DNA from 4 places in the Candidatus Streptomyces philanthi genome. Region 1 is predicted to be linked to each of the others. Evidence: riboswitches for the same ligand, from Rfam matches in the RefSeq annotation. Region 1 holds a riboswitch; each other region holds the start of a gene.
The links. A riboswitch is a leader RNA that binds a small molecule or an ion and turns the genes downstream of it on or off. The one in region 1 is predicted to bind cobalamin.
Positions count from the first base shown of each region.

Region 2: linked by a shared signal. The riboswitch ahead of AC51EU_RS08360 (CoA-acylating methylmalonate-semialdehyde dehydrogenase) and the one ahead of metE (5-methyltetrahydropteroyltriglutamate--homocysteine S-methyltransferase) in region 1 are both predicted to bind cobalamin.
Region 3: linked by a shared signal. The riboswitch ahead of AC51EU_RS08505 (ribonucleoside-diphosphate reductase subunit alpha) and the one ahead of metE (5-methyltetrahydropteroyltriglutamate--homocysteine S-methyltransferase) in region 1 are both predicted to bind cobalamin.
Region 4: linked by a shared signal. The riboswitch ahead of AC51EU_RS01805 (ABC transporter substrate-binding protein) and the one ahead of metE (5-methyltetrahydropteroyltriglutamate--homocysteine S-methyltransferase) in region 1 are both predicted to bind cobalamin.

Region 1 covers NZ_JCANQV010000064.1:4,522-7,710, reverse strand. Annotated here, with positions in the region: gene metE (5-methyltetrahydropteroyltriglutamate--homocysteine S-methyltransferase) at 1-1,993, opposite strand, end outside; cobalamin riboswitch at 2,159-2,375, opposite strand; gene aceA (isocitrate lyase) at 2,564-3,189, opposite strand, start outside.
Region 2 covers NZ_JCANQV010000045.1:16,767-19,955, forward strand. Annotated here, with positions in the region: gene AC51EU_RS08355 (acyl-CoA dehydrogenase family protein) at 1-56, opposite strand, end outside; gene AC51EU_RS08360 (CoA-acylating methylmalonate-semialdehyde dehydrogenase) at 62-1,561, opposite strand; cobalamin riboswitch at 1,755-1,932, opposite strand; gene AC51EU_RS08365 (class I SAM-dependent methyltransferase) at 2,048-2,917, opposite strand.
Region 3 covers NZ_JCANQV010000046.1:18,258-21,446, forward strand. Annotated here, with positions in the region: gene mctP (monocarboxylate uptake permease MctP) at 1-356, shown strand, start outside; gene AC51EU_RS08500 (Uma2 family endonuclease) at 450-1,037, opposite strand; cobalamin riboswitch at 1,168-1,328, shown strand; gene AC51EU_RS08505 (ribonucleoside-diphosphate reductase subunit alpha) at 1,491-3,189, shown strand, end outside.
Region 4 covers NZ_JCANQV010000005.1:38,394-41,582, reverse strand. Annotated here, with positions in the region: gene AC51EU_RS01810 (FecCD family ABC transporter permease) at 1-268, opposite strand, end outside; gene AC51EU_RS01805 (ABC transporter substrate-binding protein) at 265-1,248, opposite strand; cobalamin riboswitch at 1,290-1,427, opposite strand; gene AC51EU_RS01800 (peptidoglycan-binding protein) at 1,564-2,904, opposite strand.

The DNA of each region.
Region 1 (3,189 bases):
TGTCACCGAACTCGGCGTAGCACATATGGGTGTGGATCTGGGTGTCCGGCCGCACCCCGCCGGTGGTCAGCCGGAACGCCTCGGTGGCCCACGCCAGGTACCCGGCGCGGCCCTCCTCGCGCAGCGGCAGCGTCTCGCGCAGCGCCGGCTCGTCGACCTGGATGACGGGCGTCCCGGCCGCCTCCAGGTCGTTCACCTCGTCCCGCAGGGCCAGCGCGACCTGCCGGGCGGTGTCGCCCAGCGGCTGGTCGTCGCGGACGTAGGACCAGGCGAGCATCGTGACCGGGCCGGTCAGCATGCCCTTGACCGGCCGCTTCGTCAGCGACTGCGCGAACGTCGTCCAGCGCACCGTCATCGGCTCGGGCCGCGAGATGTCCCCGGCGAGGATCGGCGGCCGGACGTAGCGGGTGCCGTACGACTGGACCCAGCCGTGCCGCGTCGCCAGGTAGCCGGTGAGCTGCTCGGCGAAGTACTGGACCATGTCGTTGCGCTCCGGCTCACCGTGCACCAGGACGTCCAGACCGGTCTTCTCCTGGAAGGAGATCACCTCCTGGATCTCGGCCCTGATGCGCTCCTCGTAGCCGGCGGTGCCGATCCGGCCGGCGCGCAGGTCGGCGCGGGCGGCGCGCAGTTCCGCGGTCTGCGGGAAGGAGCCGACGGTGGTGGTCGGCAGCAGCGGCAGTCCGAGGCGGGCGCGCTGCGCCGCGGCCCGCTGTGCGTACGGCCGGGAGCGGCGCGCGTCGGCGTCGGTGACGGCGGCGGCCCGCTCGCGGACCTCCGGGTCGCGGGTGAGGGGCGAGTGCGTACGGGAGGCGATGTCGGCGCGGTTGGCCGCCAGCTCCCCGGCGACGGCGTCCCGGCCGCTGCTCAGCCCGCGGGCCAGCACGGTGATCTCGGCGGTCTTCTGCCGGGCGAAGGCGAGCCAGCGCAGGATCTGCGGGTCGATGTCCCGTTCGGCGGCCGCGTCGAAGGGGACGTGCAGCAGGGAGCAGGACGCGGACACGTCGACGCGGTCCGCGAGACCCAGCAGCGTGCCGAGGGTGGCGAGGGACTTCTCCAGGTCGTTGACCCAGATGTTGCGGCCGTTGACGACACCGGCGACCAGCCGCTTGCCGGGCAGCCCGCCCGCGGCGGCGAGGTCGTCCAGGTTGGCGGCCGCGGCCTCGGTGAAGTCCAGTGCCAGCCCCTCGACCGGGGCCTTGGCCAGCACCGGCAGGGCGTCCCCGAGACGGTCGAAGTACGACGCGACCAGCAGCTTCGGCCGGTCGGTGAGCGCGCCCAGGGCGTGGTGGGCGCGGCGGGCGGCGTCCAGTTCGGCCGGGGTGCGGTCCTGCACCAGGGCGGGCTCGTCCAGCTGCACCCACTCGGCGCCGGCCGCGCGCAGATCGGCCAGGACCTCCGCGTACACGGGGAGCAGGCGGTCCAGGAGGGTGAGCGGGTCGAAGTCCGCGGGCGCGCCGGGCGCGGGCTTGGACAGCAGCAGATACGTGACCGGGCCGACCAGGACCGGCCGGGGCGTCAGGCCCAGGGCCAGGGCCTCCTTCAACTCGCCGGTCTGCTTCGACGAGTCGGCGGTGAGCACCGTTTCCGGTCCCAGTTCGGGTACCAGGTAGTGGTAGTTGGTGTCGAACCACTTGGTCATCTCCAGTGGCGCGACGTCCTGGGTGCCGCGCGCCATCGCGAAGTACCCGTCGAGCGGGTCGGCGGCGACGGCTTCCCGGTGGCGCGCGGGGATCGCGCCCACCATGACGGTGGTGTCCAGGACGTGGTCGTAGTACGAGAAGTCACCCGTGGGGACCTCGTCGATACCGGCGTCGGCCAGCTGACGCCAGTGGGTACGGCGCAGGTCGGCGGCGGTGGCGCGGAGGGCGTCGGCGGTGACGGCGCCCTTCCAGTAGCCCTCGATCGCCTTCTTCAGTTCCCGGTGCTGTCCCTGGCGGGGGTAGCCGTACACGGTGGCCCGTGCTGCCGCGGCTGCGGGCTGGGTGGTCACGGAGATCTCCTTCGCGAGATGAATCCCTGAGATCCCGGCGGCGGGACGAGAGCGCGAAGGGTGACGGACCCGGCGGGTACGACCGCGCGCGGCACGGCGCCGTCCTCCGCCTGGTATGTACGCCGACCCGCCCTCGAGGTCACCGGGATGTCCGTGCGGGAGAGGCTCACGCACGGGCAGATGGCAGGTCTTCGGACTCGCGGGCACGTCCTCGGGGGAGGACACCTACTGGCCGTCGCTTCCCGGGCCCGTGGCGGACCCAGTGCGTATGACGGCGGTCGTTCCCGCTCACCGCTGCGGGGCAGTCCCGGATTCCCACCGGGTTCCCTCTTGCGACGCTCCCGTCTGGCGGACGGGGCGAACCAGCTGCACCGCCCACCCTAAGCGCTCGCACGCGATGTGGGGGAGTACGCCCGCGAAGCGGAGGGTGACGTGGCACACGCGGACGGTGGGTGCGCCGGGTTCTCCCGGGGGAGGGACGGCGAAGCGGGGGCGTACGGGGACGGCCGTACGCCCCCGCTCGGGCGGGGCGCCCCTGGGGCCGGCGGCGGGACGTCCGCCGCACCGGTCCTAGTGGAACTGCTGCTCCTCGGTCGACCCGGTCAGCGCCGTGGTGGACGAGGCGGGGTTGACGGCGGTGGAGACCAGGTCGAAGTAGCCGGTGCCGACCTCGCGTTGGTGCCTCACCGCGGTGAAACCGTCCGCCTGGGAGGCGAACTCGCGCTCCTGGAGGTCGACATAGGCGGTCATGCCGTGCTCGGCGTAGCCGCGTGCCAGGTCGAACATGGCGTGGTTGAGGGAGTGGAAACCGGCCAGGGTGATGAACTGGAACGCGTAGCCCATGGCGCCCAGTTCGCGCTGGAACTTGGCGATCTGGTCGTCGTCCAGGGCGGCCTTCCAGTTGAACGACGGCGAGCAGTTGTAGGCGAGCTTCTGGTCCGGGTACCGCGCGTGGACGGCCTCGGCGAACTCGCGGGCCTGTGCCAGGTCGGGGGTGCCGGTCTCGACCCAGAGGAGATCGGCGTACGGGGCGTAGGCCAGCCCGCGGGCGATGACCGGCGCCATGCCGTTGCGCACCCGGTGGAAGCCCTCGGCGGTGCGCTCCCCGGTGGTGAACTCGGCGTCGCGTTCGTCGACGTCGCTGGTCAGCAGGGTGGCGGCCAGGGCGTCGGTGCGGGCGACGACGAGGGTGGGGA
Region 2 (3,189 bases), on a different contig from region 1:
TCGAGGGTGGTCTCGACGAGGGCGAGCTGGTCCTCGGTCAGCATGGTGGTGGTCATCGCCCTCACCCCATGGTCGGCAGGGTGAAGCTCGCGCCCTCCTTGGCCCCGGAGGGCCAGCGCGAGGTGACGGTCTTGGTCCGGGTGTAGAAGCGGATGGCGTCGGGGCCGTGCTGGTTGAGGTCACCGAAGCCGGAGCGCTTCCAGCCGCCGAACGTGTGGTACGCGACCGGCACCGGGATGGGCACGTTGACGCCGACCATGCCGGTGTCCACCCGCCGGGTGAAGTCGCGCGCGGTGTCCCCGTCCCGGGTGAAGATCGCGACACCGTTGCCGTAGGGGTGCTCGCTGGGCAGCCGCAGCGCCTCCTCGTAGTCGGCGGCGCGCACCACGCACAGCACGGGGCCGAAGATCTCCTCCCGGTAGACCCGCATCGACGGGCTCACCCGGTCGAAGAGCGAGGCGCCCGCGAAGAAGCCGTTCTCGTGGCCGGGCAGGGTGAAGCCCCGTCCGTCCACGACGAGTTCGGCGCCCTCGTTGACGCCGATGTCGACATAGCGGCGTACCCGGTCGACGGCGTCCCGGCCGACGAGGGGACCGAAGTCGGCCCCGGGGTCGTCGGACCTGCCGACGCGCAGCGTCCCGATCCGTTCCTTGAGGCGGGCGACCAGGGCGTCCGCGGTGCGCTCGCCGACCGGCACCGCGACGGAGACCGCCATGCAGCGCTCGCCGGCGGAGCCGTAGCCCGCGCCGATCAGGGCGTCCACCGCCTGGTCGAGGTCGGCGTCCGGCATCACGATCAGATGGTTCTTGGCGCCCCCGAAGCACTGGGCGCGCTTGCCGTGCGCGGCGGCGGTGGCGTAGACGTGCGAGGCGACCGGGGTGGAGCCGACGAAGCCGATCGCGCCGACCCGGGGATCGGTCAGAAGGGTGGCGGCCGCCTCCTCGCCGCCGTTGACGACATTGAGGACGCCCGGCGGCAGGCCCGCCTCCAGGAACAGTTCGGCCAGCCGCAGCGGCACCGACGGGTCGCGCTCCGACGGCTTGAGGACGAAGGAGTTTCCGCAGGCCAGCGCGGGCGCGGCCTTCCACAGGGGGATCATCGCGGGGAAGTTGAACGGCGTGATGCCCGCGGCGACACCGACGGGCGCGCGCAGGGAGTGCACATCGATGCCCCGGCCCGCGTTGTCGGTGAACTCGCCCTTGAGGAGGTGCGGGATGCCCGCGGCGAACTCGACGACCTCCAGCCCGCGCTGGATGTCCCCGTGGGCGTCGGCCACGGTCTTGCCGTGCTCGGAGGAGAGCAGCCGGGCCAGCGCGTCCCGTTCCCCCTCGACCAGTTGGAGGAAGCGCAGGAGGACCCGGGCGCGGCGCTGCGGGTTCCACTCGCCCCATTCGCGCTGCGCCCGGACGGCGTCGGCGATCGCCGCCGCGGTGTCGGCGCGGCCGGCGAGCGGCACCCGCGCCTGGACCTCGCCGGTGTTGGGGTCGTGCACATCGCCGTACGTCCCCGAGGTGCCCGGGGTGTGCTCGCCGCCGATGAGATGCGTCAGTTCACGGACCATGGATGCCTGCTCTCGTCAGGTGAGATCCGGGATGGCGCGCCCGTCACCAAGGACCGGGACCGGTGGGGTGCCGGGCGCGGGAACACGTCGGCCCGAAGGCCGTCAGGCGGGGCGGAAGACCGCCCGCGGGGCCGGATCACCAGGATCACGGGTGCGCACCGGTGCCATGCGTGTCTGCTCCATCCTCGTGGACAACACGGAACGTTCCGCGGCCGGTATCCTGACTCCCGGATCTCCGCGCGCTCCCCGGCCTTCCCGGCGGTTCCTCCGCCAGTGGCCTTTCCTGCCAGACGAGCGCACTCCCCGGTCACAGTGGCGGGACCGTGCCGGACTCGCACCGGCTTCCCTGCACCGCGGACCTTGTACTCCGACGATATAGTTGGACGTCCTAGTAAGTCCAGCCCTCACCTCCCGCACGCCGAGTCCGGCCCGGCATGCCGAGGGCCCGGGTCAATGGCCCGGGCCCAGGTGGCACGCGGTCCGCCCTCAGTCCGTGGCGTCGTCCGGCCGCACCGCGCGCAGCGCGTACAGCATCGGGACGATCGGCCGCTCCGGGGGCAGCCGCCACCAGCCGTTCTCCGCCGGCACCATCTCCTCGAAGCGGCGCCACGGCACCCGGTCCGTCTCCCGCAGCAGATCGATCCGCAGCCCCGCCCCGACCAGCGCCGAGACCACCTCACCGAGGCCGTGCCGCCACTCGTAGCACGTCGTCGCGCCGTCGAGCGCCGGCCCGTCGGTGTAGGTGACGGGCGCGTCGCTGCGCAGCGGCCCGCGGCCCGCCATGTAGTCGTGACGCAGAAGGAGTTGCTGGTGCTCCGGCAAGGCGGGGTCGGCGGACAGGCCCAGCGAGTCCAGCAGCGGGTGGAACTCCACCAGGTACAGGGTGCCGCCCGGCCGCAGCAGTCCATGGACGACACGGGCCCAGCGGGGCAGGTCCGGGAGGTAGCACAGCGCCCCCTTGCCCGTGTAGACCACGTCGAACCGCCGCCCGTCCAGCGCCTCGCCCGCCCGGTGGACGTCGGAGCGGACGAACTCCATCCGCCGCCCGCCCTCGGCGGCCAGCCGGCGCGCCTCGGCGACGGCGGCCCCCGAGATGTCCAGGCCCACCGTCCGTGCGCCCCGGTCGGCGAACGCCGCGGTCTCCGTGCCCAGATGGCACTGGAGGTGCAGGACGTCCCGCCCTTCGAGACCTCCCAGGTCCTCCCACTCGAAGGGCGCGAACCAGTCCTCCGCGGTCCGCGTGCCGTTCAGCCCGTAGAAGGCGCTGGCCACATGGACGGGCGTACGGGCGTCCCAGTTCGCCTCGTTGGCCCGCACCATCTCCTCGACCGTCGGTCCACTCGTCTCTGTCTCCATCCGCCCCTTCTACCTCTCCGGGCCACGGGCGTACCAGGGTTCGTACCGCATCCGGCCAACCCTCCGGCGCCGGAGGGGAGTTCCGATGGCGGGGAGTTGCGTGCCGTTGGCCTGATTTGCCCGTACCCGCTCCGGGGGGCCGCGCACACCGCCCGTCCGGGGACGCGGGCGGTGTGCGCAATTGACTGCCCCTGCCACCTGCAACAACCGCTGATCAGTGGGTATGTTGAACCGTGAACCCGGCGCGCCCGGCCGTCGAAGAACGGGGGCGC
Region 3 (3,189 bases), on a different contig from region 1:
TCGGCGGGCTGTTCACCCGCTGGTTCCACCGCTGGGCGCTGCTCGCCGGCTGGGCCGCGGGCATGATCTACGGCACGCTCGCGGCGTACGGCGTGGCCAGCCCGACGCAGGCCCACTTCGGTGGTTCGAGCGCCGAGATCCCCGGCATCGGCCAGATCGGCTACATCGGTCTCACCGCCTTCGTCCTCAATGTCGTGGTGACGGTGGTCCTCACCCTCGTCCTGCGCGCCGTGAAGGCCCCCCAGGGCACCGACGAGACCAGCCCCGCCGACTACACCGCCGACGCCGGCGACACGGGCGTACGCACCACCCCGCCCCGCCCGGCCGAGGACGCGGGCGTCCCGACCGGGCACTGAGCGGTACGGGCCGTCGCGTCCCCTGCGGGGGGGCGCGGCGGCCCTGGCCTGCGCGGCCGGCCACCGGGGGCCCGGCTCACCGGGCGGGCCGGGTCACCGCACCCAGTCCTTGAGCGCCTCCGTCTCCAGCGTGATGCCCACCGGGTCCGGCAGCGCGAGCGTCCTGCCGAACGGCACGGTGTGCACGTCCGCATAGCGGACGCCGTCCGGCTCGCTGAACACCGTCGCCTCGCACGCCTCCCGGTCGATCAGCAGAAACACCGGAATACCGGTCTCCGCGTAGGCGCGGGGCTTCTCGACACGGTCGCGCCGGTCGGTGTCGGAGTCATAAGAGGTGACTTCGACGACCATCAGGACCGGGGCGGGGTCGGCCCACTCGCCCTGGCCGACGAAGGCACCGCTGCGCGCGAGCGAACCGTCCGGGCGGGCCCGGCCGCCCCGGTACTCCTCCACCTTGAGCCCTTGGTCAGGGTAGAGCCACAGCTCCGGCCTCGACTGGAGGCAAATGCGCATCAGCCACTCGATGATCCGCCCGTGGTCCCCGTCCGGCACGGCCTTGCTCCTGATCTTCCCGTCGATGAGTTCCAGCCGCGCGCCCTCCTCGGAGCGCGCGAGTATCGCGGCGGCCTCTTCGAAGTACTCGGCGAGAAGCCCGTGCGGACGGTCGGCGAGCGCGGTCATGGAACCCTCTCCTTACTGCCTCGGGCGGAGCAGAGAACGTACGGCCGACGATAGCCGAGGGCACTGACAGGCACCGCTCGATCACACGCGACACACAAGATGTGGTGGCGCCTGCACGGCCCAACACAAGATGTATGCTCGTGCTCGCTGTCGCCGCAGGGGAATCCGGTGCGAGTCCGGAACTGTCCCGCAACGGTGTACGTGTGCGCACATTTCGCCTGATCCCGTCCCGGACGTGGTCACGGCTGCGCGCCCGTGAGTCCGAGGACCTGCCGACGGTACGGCCGCGCCGTCCCCGGCGCGGGCGTCGATACGTCCGGGCCCCGAGGGTTGGGCCGGTGGACGCCGCGCGGTGTGCCCGCGCGCCCGCGGCCGCGGCCGGGGTGCGCACGCCCCCGTGCGCGCCCGTCGAGTTCCCCCTCCCGGCCTTCGTCGAGTGAGGGAGAGCAGCACGTGACCATCGCGCCATCGGAGCCCGTGTCGGACACCGGGGCCGTACCGCCCGCCGCCACCACGCTCCCCGCCGGGAACCTCCCCGCCCCGGACGCCGGTGACGGCCCGGGCACCGCCCTGCTCCGCACCCTGACCGAGCTGACCGCGGACCTCACCGCGACCGACCCCGGCAAGGTCGCCGCCGCCGCGCTGCGCGGCCGGCACCCCGGCTCCGACGAGGCCGGGCTGCGGGACCTCGCCATCGAGGCCGCGGCCGGTCTGATCGGCGACGAGCCCCAGTACTCCCGGCTCGCCGCCCGGCTGCTCACCCTCGCCATCGCCGAGGAGGCCGCGGGCCAGGGCGCCGACGCGTTCTCCGCCTCCGTCGCCACCGGCCACCGCGAGGGCCTGATCGCCGACCGCACCGCCGCCTTCGTCGCCACCCACGCGGACCGGCTGGACGCCCTTGTCGAGGCCGCGCTCGCCGACGGCGCCGACGACCGCTTCGGCTACTTCGGCCTGCGCACCCTCTACTCCCGCTACCTGCTGCGCCACCCCGTGACCCGGAAGGTCGTGGAGACGCCCCAGCACTTCCTCCTGCGGGTGGCCTGCGGCCTGGCCGAGGACGACGGCGAGCGGGCGCTGGCGGACGTCGCCGAGCTGTACCGCCTCACCAGCACCCTGTCCTACCTGCCCTCCTCCCCCACCCTCTTCAACTCCGGCACCCGGCACCCGCAGATGTCCTCCTGCTATCTGCTGGACTCCCCGCTGGACGAGCTGGACTCGATCTACGACCGCTACCACCAGGTCGCCCGGCTCTCCAAGCACGCCGGCGGCATCGGTCTGTCGTACTCCCGCATCCGGGCGCGCGGCTCGCTGATCCGGGGCACCAACGGGCACTCCAACGGCATCGTGCCGTTCCTGCGCACCCTGGACGCCTCGGTCGCCGCGGTGAACCAGGGCGGCCGCCGCAAGGGCGCCGCCTGCGTCTACCTGGAGACCTGGCACGCGGACATCGAGGAGTTCCTGGAGCTCCGCGACAACACCGGTGAGGACGCCCGCCGCACCCACAACCTCAACATCGCCCACTGGATCCCGGACGAGTTCATGCGCCGGGTCGCGGACGACGCCGACTGGTCGCTGTTCTCCCCGGTCGACGTCCCCGGGCTGGTGGACCTGTGGGGCGAGGAGTTCGACACCGCGTACCGCGAGGCGGAGGCCGCGGGCAAGGCCGTCAAGCAGATCCCGGCGCGGGCGCTGTACGCGCGGATGATGCGGACGCTCGCGCAGACCGGCAACGGCTGGATGACGTTCAAGGACGCCGCCAACCGCACCGCCAACCAGACCGCCGAGCCCGGCCGGGTCGTCCACTCCTCCAACCTGTGCACCGAGATCCTGGAGGTCACCGACGACGGGGAGACCGCCGTCTGCAACCTCGGCTCGGTCAACCTCGCCGCGCACCTGCGCGAGGACACCGCCGACTGGCGGGAGGCGGTGGACTGGGAGCGGCTGGACGCCACGGTGCGGACCGCGGTGACCTTCCTCGACCGCGTGGTGGACATCAACTTCTACCCGACCGAGCAGGCCGGCGCGTCCAACGCCCGCTGGCGGCCGGTCGGCCTGGGCCTGATGGGGCTCCAGGACGTCTTCTTCCGGCTGCGGCTGCCGTTCGACTCGCCGCAGGCGCGGGAGCTGTCGACCCGTATCTCCGAGCGGATCA
Region 4 (3,189 bases), on a different contig from region 1:
TGCGGACCAGCGCCTGGAGTACCGTTCCCGTCACGGCCAGTCCCGCGCCGACCACCACGGCGAGCAGCACCCTCGGCAGCCGCACGTCCCACACGATCGACGCGTAGGCGCCGGTGTGCGGCCCGTCGAACAGGACCCGGACGACGTCCGCCGGCGGTATCCGCACCTGGCCGATGGCCAGCCCGGCGACCGCCGAGGCGGCCAGCAGCACCACGAGGCCCGTCAGCACCAGCGGGAAGCGGGCCGCCGCGGGGAGCGGGGGCCTCATGCGGAACGCGGGTGGAGCTGCGCGGCCAGGTCCTCGACGGCGTCGGCGACGCGGACGCCGAGGACGGCGGAGGACAGCGGGAGCACCGCGAACCGCTTGTTCCTGATCGCCGGGACGTCGGCGAGCGCCGGGTCGTTCAGCAGACGCTTCTTCTTCGCCTCGACGCTCGTCCCGCCGTAGTCGTAGATCACGATGACCTCGGGCCCGCGGTCGATGACCTTCTCCCAGGAGACGGCGGAGAAGACCTTCCCGATGTCGCCGAAGACGTTCCGGCCGCCCGCCAGGGTGATGATCTGGTTGCCGATGCCCCGGCCGCCCGCGGTGAACGCGCTGCTGTCGCCGGAGTCGTACACGAGGACCGAGGGCCGGTGCACGCCCTTGAGGCGCTTGGTCACCGCGTCGATCCTCCCCTGGAGCCGCGCGACCAGCCTCTCGCCCCGCTCCGGGACGCCGAAGGTGCGCGCGACCTGGCGTATCTCGGTGGCCAGTTGCTCCGTGCCGACCGGGCCCTCGGCGCAGTTCTCGACGTTCAGCCGGGTGGCGATGCCGGTCTTCCGCAGCGTGGCGCGGTCGAGTCCGGCGCCCTTGTCGAAGGCGCTGGTGTAGCCGCCGTAGACGAAGTCCGGGTTCGCGCCCAGGAGGACCTCCTTGGACGGGTACTTGCCGGCGAGCACCTTCAGCCCCGCGTACGCGGACCGGTACTCCGGGAGGATCTTGTCGTCCAGGTACGCGGTGCCGGCGATCCGGTCGCGCAGCCCGAGGGCGAGCAGGATCTCGGTGGCGTGCTGGTTCATGGTGACGGCACGGTGGGGCGGCTGGGTGAACGTGGTCCGCTCACCGCAGTTGGTGACCGTGTACGGGAACCCTTCCGTCGTGCTCCGCCCACCCTTCGCGCCCTGCTCCGGCGCGCCGCAGGCGGCCACCGGGAGCACCAGGAGGAACGGGAGCAGCGCGCGCAGCGCGGCCCGGGGTCCGGACATGACGTTCTGCCTCTCCTGGGGAAGTCCTCGTTCCCCTGGTCGTACGGAGAAGGCGGCACGTCAGTGTCTGGCTCCCGGGGCCGCGGGGCTCCCGGTCACAGTGGCGGGACCGCACCGGATTCACACCGGTTTCCTGTCCTGCACCGCCTGGGGTTGGTGCGCACAGTGTGCCAGACGCTTCTCCCGGGACACCGTCCGGCTCCGCACCGGCCCAACGCGCGGTCAGCGGGGGCCGGTCAACGGCAGGCGAAGCCGCGCGGGGGCGGTGCGGTGCCCGGCGGGCCGGGGCAGGCCCGCCGGGCACCACGCGGGTGGTCAGCGGAAGAGGCGCTTCCAGGTTTCCGGGCCGGGGTAGCCGTCGGCGTCGGCGCCGCGCCAGCCCTGGGACCGTTGGAACGCCTCGACGTTGCGGCGGTCGGACTCGCTCCAGCGGGGGCCGGGGCCCTGGGAGTAGTGCTTGCCGAAGCCCTTCTTCACCAGTTGCTTCCCGAGCCGGGAGACATGGGCGTTGTTCGCGCCGGGGCGGAAGTACTGCTTACCGGGGAACGCCGTGGACTGGCCGCTGCCCGAGCCGCCGCCGGACGTGCCGCCGGAGCCGCCGGACGAGCCGCCGACGTTCTTGCCCGTGCCGTCGACCAGGTAGCGCCAGGTGGCCGGGCCGGGGATGCCGTCGGCCTCCGCCCCGGACCAGCCCTGGGCCTTCTGGAACGCCTGGGTGGCCTTGCGGTCGGAGTCGGACCACCGGGGGCCCGGACCCTGCGAGTAGAACTTCCCGGCACCGCGCTTGACCAGCATCTGCCCGAGCTTGGTGACGTTCGCGTTGTGGGCGCCTGGGCCGAAGGACGACGCGCCCGGGAACGCGTTGCCGCCGCCTCCGGTGTTGCCGCCCTCACCGCCGGAGGTGACCACGTTCTTGTAGCGGTAGGGGACGTACTTGGCGGAGTTGGAGGTGTACGCGTAGGGGAGGGTCCGCTTGACCGCCCCGAGGCCGCCGGCCTCCTCCATCACCACGTACCGGGTGCGGGCGCTGTCGGCCCAGCCGGCGAAGAGCACCACGTGCGAGCCCTTCTCGGGGTTCGCCGGGTTGTGGTAGAGCAGCATGTCGCCGGGCTGGAGCTGGCTCTTGGAGATCCGGACGCCGTACTGGTGGATGTCGCCGGTCCAGTGGTTGCCGGACAGGCCCCAGGCCATGGAGATGAAGCCGGAGCAGTCCTGCCGGTAGCCGTCCGACCAGTAGCCGTTCCAGACGTACGGCACCCGGGCGTCCACCCAGGTCTGGGCGCGGGCGAGGATCTGCTGGCGCGTCAGCGACAGGTCGTGGCCCGCCGTCCGCGCCAACTGCCGGCGGCCGTGCAGCGGCCCCGGGTCGCCCTGCGGGTTCGCGGCCCTGGTGGCCGCGGCGGGGACGGCCGGGACGGACGCGGGGGAGGCGGTGATGGGGGACGTGGTGGTGCTGTGGGCCGGGGCGGGCGTCGCGGTGGCCGCGAACGAGGCTCCCGCACCGCCCAGCAGCGTGGCCCCGGTCAGGGTCGCCACGGCGGCGATGTCGCGGCCCCGTACGCCGCGGCAGCCGGTGTCCTCGGTGCGCTGGAGCCGGCATCCGGGGCATGTACAGGTGTCGAGGGGTATGTCGACGAAGGTGGGGGCTGCCGTCATCGTGTGACCTGCTTCCTGAGGGGACGGGGGAGGGGCGGCGGTACGCGCCCGCCGTTCCGGGCGGGCGCAGGGGGGCCGGCGACGACCGTGCCGGTCACGGCCGGTGCAGCAAGGCCGGGCATCTGGCTCACCTCGCAGTCGATGGGTGCGTACGCCCCGGATCCGGGCAGGCGGGAGCGCGTCCACCCATGATGATCATGATCGAGGTTCATCCTAGAATGAGGTGAAAGCGGACCGAAAGAGCGTTTAAGTCTTTTGTCTGTTTCGGTATCTGGCGCTCGATGT